Regions from separate parts of the Parapedobacter deserti genome, predicted to be linked through region 3. Evidence: riboswitches for the same ligand, from Rfam matches in the RefSeq annotation. Region 3 holds a riboswitch; each other region holds the start of a gene.
What was found. Region 3 has a riboswitch for S-adenosylmethionine ahead of metE (5-methyltetrahydropteroyltriglutamate--homocysteine S-methyltransferase). Riboswitches for the same ligand answer to the same signal wherever they lie in the genome.

Region 1 (2,265 bases), on a different contig from region 3:
AATTCTTCTTTCACCGCTTCGACCAAGGTTGGGTTGGTGTATAGGTCGATGGCGGTAAGCGCAAATACTTTGGCGGTGTTGATGAGCGACTTCGTGCCGATGGTCGTACCGCCGGAAGCGACGTTCTGCCAACTGTGGCCGGGGCTTCCCGGAACAAAACTCGCGGTACCGAAAGATACCGTGGGCACATTCCAGCTCACGTCGCCAACATCTGACGAGCCACCGCCTTGCGAGGGCGTTTCATCCGCCAGCGGTTGCACTATTGCTGCATTTTTCAGCACCGTGTCTGCCAAGCCTAGCCCTTTGGCGATTCCCGCAGCAAAAGTCCGCTCGCGCTCGTCATAGTGTACTCCCCCCACGCGTTCCAGGTTTTTCTGTACCACCTCAGCCAGTTTTCTATTCGGCAGTTTTTCATAAAAGCCAGCAATTATTTCGCTTGTCACGGTGGTCTGTGTACCCTTTGCTGCACCTTCCGCCGCTTGGTTGATCCACGACACCAAGTTCTGGAGCTCATCGCGTTTTGGGTGACGGATATAGTAGGAAACCGTGGCGATCTCCGGCACCACGTTCGGCGCCTCCCCACCGTTACTAATGACGTAATGGATGCGTGACGATGTGGGAACATGCTCGCGAAGCATATTGACCATGAAATTGAGCGCCTCCACCCCGTCGAGCGCCGAGCGGCCCTTGTCCGGATTGCCGGCTGCATGCGCAGGCTTTCCATGGAAGGTATAGTCTACCATTTGGATGGCCGTTCCTGTGCTTACCGTCACCGCATTTCGAGATGCAGGGTGCCAATCCAGTACCATGTCGATTCCGCTGAAGAAGCCATCTCTTACAAGATAGACTTTGCCGCCACCACCTTCTTCGGCGGGTGTGCCAAACACTTTGATGGTGCCTTGATGACCAGTGTTTGCTAACCATTCCTTGATTGCCACGGCACCTGCGACCGATCCGGTACCGAAAAGATTATGGCCACAGGCGTGACCGCCGCCACCTTTTTCCAAGGGCTTCCGATGCGGAACGGTATCTTGTGATATCCCTGGTAGCGCATCGAATTCAGCCAGAATGCCAATAACCGGGCCGCCGCTTCCGTAGGAGGCGATGAATGAAGTGGGCATTCCCGCCAGTCCGGTTTCGACGGTAAATCCATTGGCCTGTAAGTGTTTTTGAAGAATGCCTGAGCTCTCCGTTTCCAGGAAACCCAGTTCGGCCTTGTCCCATATATCCTTCTGCATTTGATCGTAGGTCTGGAAGGATTTATCGAGGTAGTTGAGTGGAACATCTTTGTTTTCCTGCCCAAACAGCAAAACCGGAATAGCGGCCGCAGCTAATAATAACAATTGCTTTTTTAACATGTTAACTTTGATTTGACTTGATACCATTACTAGTTCGTTTTGCTCCTGCTGTAGGCTTCTGCTTCGGGTGTCCTGACACTTCAGCATATGGCGTTGGGGATCGATGGTCGTTTTCCACTTATCTTTGCCTTCCTGTAGGAGGCGGGATTTAGCACCTTAATGTGGCTTCAGGTTGCTAAGACGTCTTCAGGCCATTCCCTCGGTCTTTCTCGATAAGCATGAAGTGAAAGAACTAATATGCGGCAAATGTAATTATTTAATCTACTAAATGCATAGATTTTATAAATTGTATTGCGTTTTGATGTTGTGATGACAAAATGCAAACTAAACAATAAGCAAAAATCCCTGTGTGACAGCTATCTGCGTTAATACATATTATAATCTATTAATTTAGTAGTCTTTAAATAAAAAGTAATACCTTTGCTCACGGAACAAAGGTAATGCAACGATATAACTTGAAAAACGCATAAATATTACGTAATCAGCGTATAGTTTATGCCTAATCGTTTCCATATGGCACAACAGGATATTTTGGCAAAAATAAAGCGGTATAGGAGAGATAGGGGACTATCACAGGCAAATATGGCGGAAGCGTTGCACGTTGCCCTGAAAACCTATCAGAATCTCGAGGTCGGCATTACCCGCGTTGATATCGATCGCCTTGGTCAAATAGCCGATGTCTTGGGCGTCACGTTGCATGATTTGCTGGATGGCCGCGGTAACGCAAACGAAGGCTCAGCCCGACTGATGAATGAAGAGAAAGTGTTGTACGACAAAATCATTATGAATAAAGAAGCCTATATCGCGCAGTTGGAAGACAGCATTCGCTTTTACCGGCAGATCCTTAGGGAAGAGACCGGGCTTTCCGATGAAAAAGTGAGCTCCGGGCGTACGTAGTTTAGCTATT
Region 2 (2,265 bases), on a different contig from region 3:
TTGCGCGTTTCCATGATACGGATGGGTTTTTAGGCCCGGATAGCTGACTTTTTCGACCTGTGGATGGCTTTCGAGCCAACGCGCTAGCTCCAAGGCATTATCCACATGGCGTTGCACGCGCAGGGAGAGGGTTTCCAAGCCTTGTAGCAAAAGGAAAGCGTTGAATGGAGACAGAGCGGGGCCAAAGTCCCGTAGCCCTTCTACACGCGCCCGGATTGCAAATTGGATGTTGCCAAATGGGCCGTTTGCCCCGAACACCTCGCTGAATATCAAACCGTGGTAGCCCTCCGATGGTTCACTGAACTGTCTGAATTTGCCGTTACCCCAGTTGTAATTGCCTCCATCCACGATTACACCGCCAATGCTGGTGCCATGACCGCCAATCCACTTGGTGGCCGACTCGACAACCACGTGGGCACCATGTTCCAGTGGCTTGAAGAGGTATCCGGCTGCGCCAAACGTATTGTCCACAATTAGCGGAAGGTCGTATTTTTGTGCGATACCTGCAATCCGCTCGAAATCCGGTATGCTGTAGCTGGGGTTTCCGATTGTTTCGACGTATATGGCTTTGGTTTTGTCATCGATGAGGACCTCAATATTCTCTGGGGAGTCGTCTTTTGCCAATCGCGCTTCAATGCCCAGTCGCTTGAATGATACCTTAAACTGGTTAAAAGTGCCGCCATAAAGGTTGGCGCCACTGACAAAATTGTCCCCGCTTTCAAGTATGTTGGTAAGCGCGATAAACTGCGCCGCCTGTCCCGAAGCCACCGCCAACGCTGCAACGCCGCCTTCCAGTGCTGCGATGCGCTTTTCGAAGACATCCGTGGTGGGGTTCATGATCCGCGTGTATATATTGCCGAATTCTTTCAACGCGAACAGATTAGCACCGTGTTCGGCATTGTTGAATACATACGAAGTCGTTTGATAAATGGGTACGGCCCGTGAGCCAGTTGTTGGATCAACTTCCTGCCCAGCATGTACTTGCAGGGTTTCAAATTTTAGATGATTAGCCATGATTAATTGATTTTTTATTAATGTTCTTGTTAAATGTTCTATGTTAGCGTGATGCCGCAATAAGGCGGCCGAAGCCAATGGCATCTAGTCATACATCAATCGTATGATGTGAGATTTAGTTGCAACAGTGCATGCACATCATCCTGTCACGCATTCGCATACGCTGGGTGGTAGTTATGCATAGCATGTAAGAATGCTTCGACCTTCCGAAGTAGGAACGATGATTGCTGCTTGATGAATAAGTAGTGTTCATTGTCTTATCAATTTATATGCTCCCGACCGGCGTTGGTCGGGACAGGAATTGGCACCTTTTCCACCGATTGCGGATGGTTGCCAGTGGGTCATTGAGCCAGTCTCTCGCCACTTCTTTATAAACCAAGACCTTTTTGACGAGGTATTGATTTGTGTGTGTTATGCACACAACGGGTGCAAATATAGTTGCTGCAATTTGCTTGTGCAAAGTTTTTTTGATTTTTTTGTTCCATGAAGATTACGTTCAATACCGCGGCATTACTTTTTCCTGCCATCAGTTTGATAATGTTGGCTTATACCAACCGTTTTTTGGCGCTGGCTGCGCTCGTCAGGAGCTTGCACGCCAAATACCTTGAACATAATAAGAGCGGTGTTTTACATGGGCAAATCAGAAATCTCCGTTACCGACTCAAATTGATCCGTCATATGCAGGCCATGGGGGTGCTGAGTTTTGTAACCTGTATTTTATGCATGTATTGCATCTATGTGGAGCATGATTTTCTTACGGAGCTGACGTTCGCACTCAGTTTACTTTTTTTTGCGGTTTCGCTGATAATTTCCTTGCTCGAGATACAAGTGAGTAACAAGGCACTGGAGTTGGAGCTAAGCGATATGGAGCAGAGCGATGAATCTTCGTTGGTAGGCTATATCAAGAAGAAGCTCGATAAGCGTAAATAAATATAAAAAGTGGCCCCGGTATCCGGGGCCACGAAATTTAAGTTTAGCGGAAGGTAAGTTTATCTTACGAACAGGAGCTCACGCAATTTGGGTAGCGGCCATTTGCGATCGTCGACGATCTGTTCTAATTTGTTGAGGTGATACCGGATTTTGTCAAAATATGGTTTAACTTTTTCATCGTATGCGATAGCTTTATCGCGGACATCTTCAAGTACATTGGCTTTTTTGCGCTCTTGCCGCATCGCCTCTGCGTCGAGGAGAATGGTGTTTATATGCTTGGAAATGCGTTCGATAAGGTTGGATTGCGATCCGTAAGCATCT
Region 3 (2,265 bases):
TGATGTTTTTTACCCGCGTTTTCACATCGTCGCGGTGGATGAGGGAAGAGGTGCGGCGGCTTTGCTGCGCGTCGCGGTTGGCCTCGAAACGGGCTGTAACAGCGCTGCTAGCATCATCTGTAGCCAATGTGGCCAAGTCGGTTACTTCCGTAAGCTTTTGTTTTGCAAAAGCAAGCCAGTTTTTAACCTCGGCCGGCAGTGACTGCTCGTTATCTTCCAGATCCAGGTCGAACGGAACGTGCAGCAACGAACTGGACGGAGCAACCCATACCCGGTCGGCACCCAGCGCGTCGACTGCCTGTTTGATCTTTTGGAGCGATGCCTCATAATCATTTTTCCAGATATTGCGACCATCCACCACACCAAGCGACAAGCTAAGGCCGGCAGGCACGTTGTTCAGCAATTCGTTAAGTTGGTTTTCGCCGCGCACCAGGTCGATATGGAGCGCTTGTACGGGCAAACTCAATGCGGTACGCGCGTTTTCGCGCAACGATTCAAAGTAAGTTGCGACAACGAGCTTGCTGCCCTTTGCTGCAGCGGCAAGACGCCCGTATACCGCTTGGTAAAGCGCGCGTGTCTTATCGTCGATATCCAGCGCGAGGAACGGCTCATCAAACTGTACCCATTCAGCTCCCGCTTGGGCCAGTTTGCCGAGAATTTCTTCGTATACCGGCAACAGGCGGTCGATTAAGTCGAGGCGATCGAAGCCGGCTTCTTTCTCTTTGCCCAATAATAAGTAAGTGATTGGGCCGATCAGCACCGGCTTAGTGGTGATGCCCAGTTGTTTTGCCTCATTAAATTCGCTGACCGCCTTTTCGGAGGTAAGCCGAAATTGCTGGTCTTTAACAAATTCGGGGACAATGTAATGGTAGTTGGTATCGAACCATTTGGTCATTTCCATGGCGGTGACGTCCAAGCCATCTTGCTGAAAGCCGCGGGCCATCGCAAAATATAAATCAAGGTTATAGGAAGAAGCTCCTTCCAGCGTGAACCCTTGATAGCGGGCGGGAACTGCACCAACAGTAAGCGTGAGGTCCAGAACTTGGTCGTAGAACGAAAAGTCATTCGAAGGAATCAGGTCTATGCCTGCCTCCTGTTGGGTCTTCCAATTGCTCTCCCGGATGGCTTTTGCGGCTTGAAGCAGCTCGTCCCGTCCGGTCTTCTTTGCCCAATAGGCCTCATTAGCTTTCTTAAGTTCGCGTAAGGCTCCGATGCGCGGATAACCCAAATTATTGGTTTTTAACATGAGATATAAATAAAGTATGACAATTTACAACACCGCTGTTTACTATTGCTTTGGGGAGAGGGCACAAGGTGAGTTGTGTCTGCTTATTTTTCCCGCCTACCAGCGGGTAGAATTTAGCACCTTGTCTGGTGACAGGTTGCTAAGGCTTCACAGGGTCCATTCCCTCTGCCTTTCTCCATAAGCGGCGGCTAATATCGGAATTAGGATTGGAATTTGCAAAAATAATTAACTCACCAACAGCTTATACCCCTTGCCATGCACGTTTACGATTTCTACTTTGGGGTCATCGCGAAGGTATTTACGGAGTTTGCTCAAGAATACGTCCATACTCCGGCCGTTGAAGTAATTATCGTCATGCCAGATTTTGAGCAGGGCCTCTTCCCGGGTAAGCACGTCATTTTTTTTGAGGCAGAGCAGCCGCAGCAGTTCGGCTTCTTTGGTCGACAGCTTTTGCTGTTGCCCGTTGTAGGTAATCTGCTGGGTAACATAATCGAAGTGGTAGTCGCCAATCCGGAATTTATCGGGAAACTCTTCTTCGGCCTGCTTTTCCCTTGATGCCCGTTTGAGCAAAGCATTGATGCGGAGCAGCAGCTCCTCCACGCGGAATGGCTTGGTGATATAGTCATCGCCACCGAGACCGAAAGCTTCGGACTTGTCTTCCATCATCCCTTTAGCGGTAGCGAAAATGATGGGTATGTCGGCGTTGATTTTACGGATTTCCTTGCCCAGTGTGAATCCGTCCTTGCGGGGCATCATGACATCGAGAATGCAGAGGTCAAATTTTTCCTTGTTGAACTGGCGGAGCCCCTCGTCCCCATCTTTGCAGAGCACAACCTCAAATTTTCCCTTAAGCTCCAAATAGTCTTTTAAGATGTCGCCCAGGTTGGGGTCGTCTTCGGCTAATAGAATTTTCATAGAATAATTTGTTTTGTCGGCAAAGATGTTTCGTATGCGATCATTGTTCCTGATTTGTTAAGGGGCTGCTAAGCGGATTTTTATGAAATGTTTCCCTATCCTTT

Region 1: linked by a shared signal. The riboswitch ahead of ACFOET_RS20815 (amidohydrolase) and the one ahead of metE (5-methyltetrahydropteroyltriglutamate--homocysteine S-methyltransferase) in region 3 are both predicted to bind S-adenosylmethionine.
Region 2: linked by a shared signal. The riboswitch ahead of ACFOET_RS09170 (O-acetylhomoserine aminocarboxypropyltransferase/cysteine synthase family protein) and the one ahead of metE (5-methyltetrahydropteroyltriglutamate--homocysteine S-methyltransferase) in region 3 are both predicted to bind S-adenosylmethionine.

The regions. Positions count from the first base shown of each region.
Region 1 is NZ_JBHRTA010000062.1:139,576-141,840, reverse strand. Features, by position in the region: gene ACFOET_RS20815 (amidohydrolase) at 1-1,358, opposite strand, end outside; SAM riboswitch class I at 1,474-1,577, opposite strand; gene ACFOET_RS20810 (helix-turn-helix domain-containing protein) at 1,872-2,255, shown strand.
Region 2 is NZ_JBHRTA010000030.1:62,555-64,819, forward strand. Features, by position in the region: gene ACFOET_RS09170 (O-acetylhomoserine aminocarboxypropyltransferase/cysteine synthase family protein) at 1-1,014, opposite strand, end outside; SAM riboswitch class I at 1,277-1,391, opposite strand; gene ACFOET_RS09175 (DUF2721 domain-containing protein) at 1,498-1,944, shown strand; gene ACFOET_RS09180 (glutamine synthetase III family protein) at 2,004-2,265, opposite strand, start outside.
Region 3 is NZ_JBHRTA010000016.1:154,804-157,068, reverse strand. Features, by position in the region: gene metE (5-methyltetrahydropteroyltriglutamate--homocysteine S-methyltransferase) at 1-1,246, opposite strand, end outside; SAM riboswitch class I at 1,327-1,430, opposite strand; gene ACFOET_RS06150 (response regulator transcription factor) at 1,472-2,161, opposite strand; gene ACFOET_RS06145 (ATP-binding protein) at 2,257-2,265, opposite strand, start outside.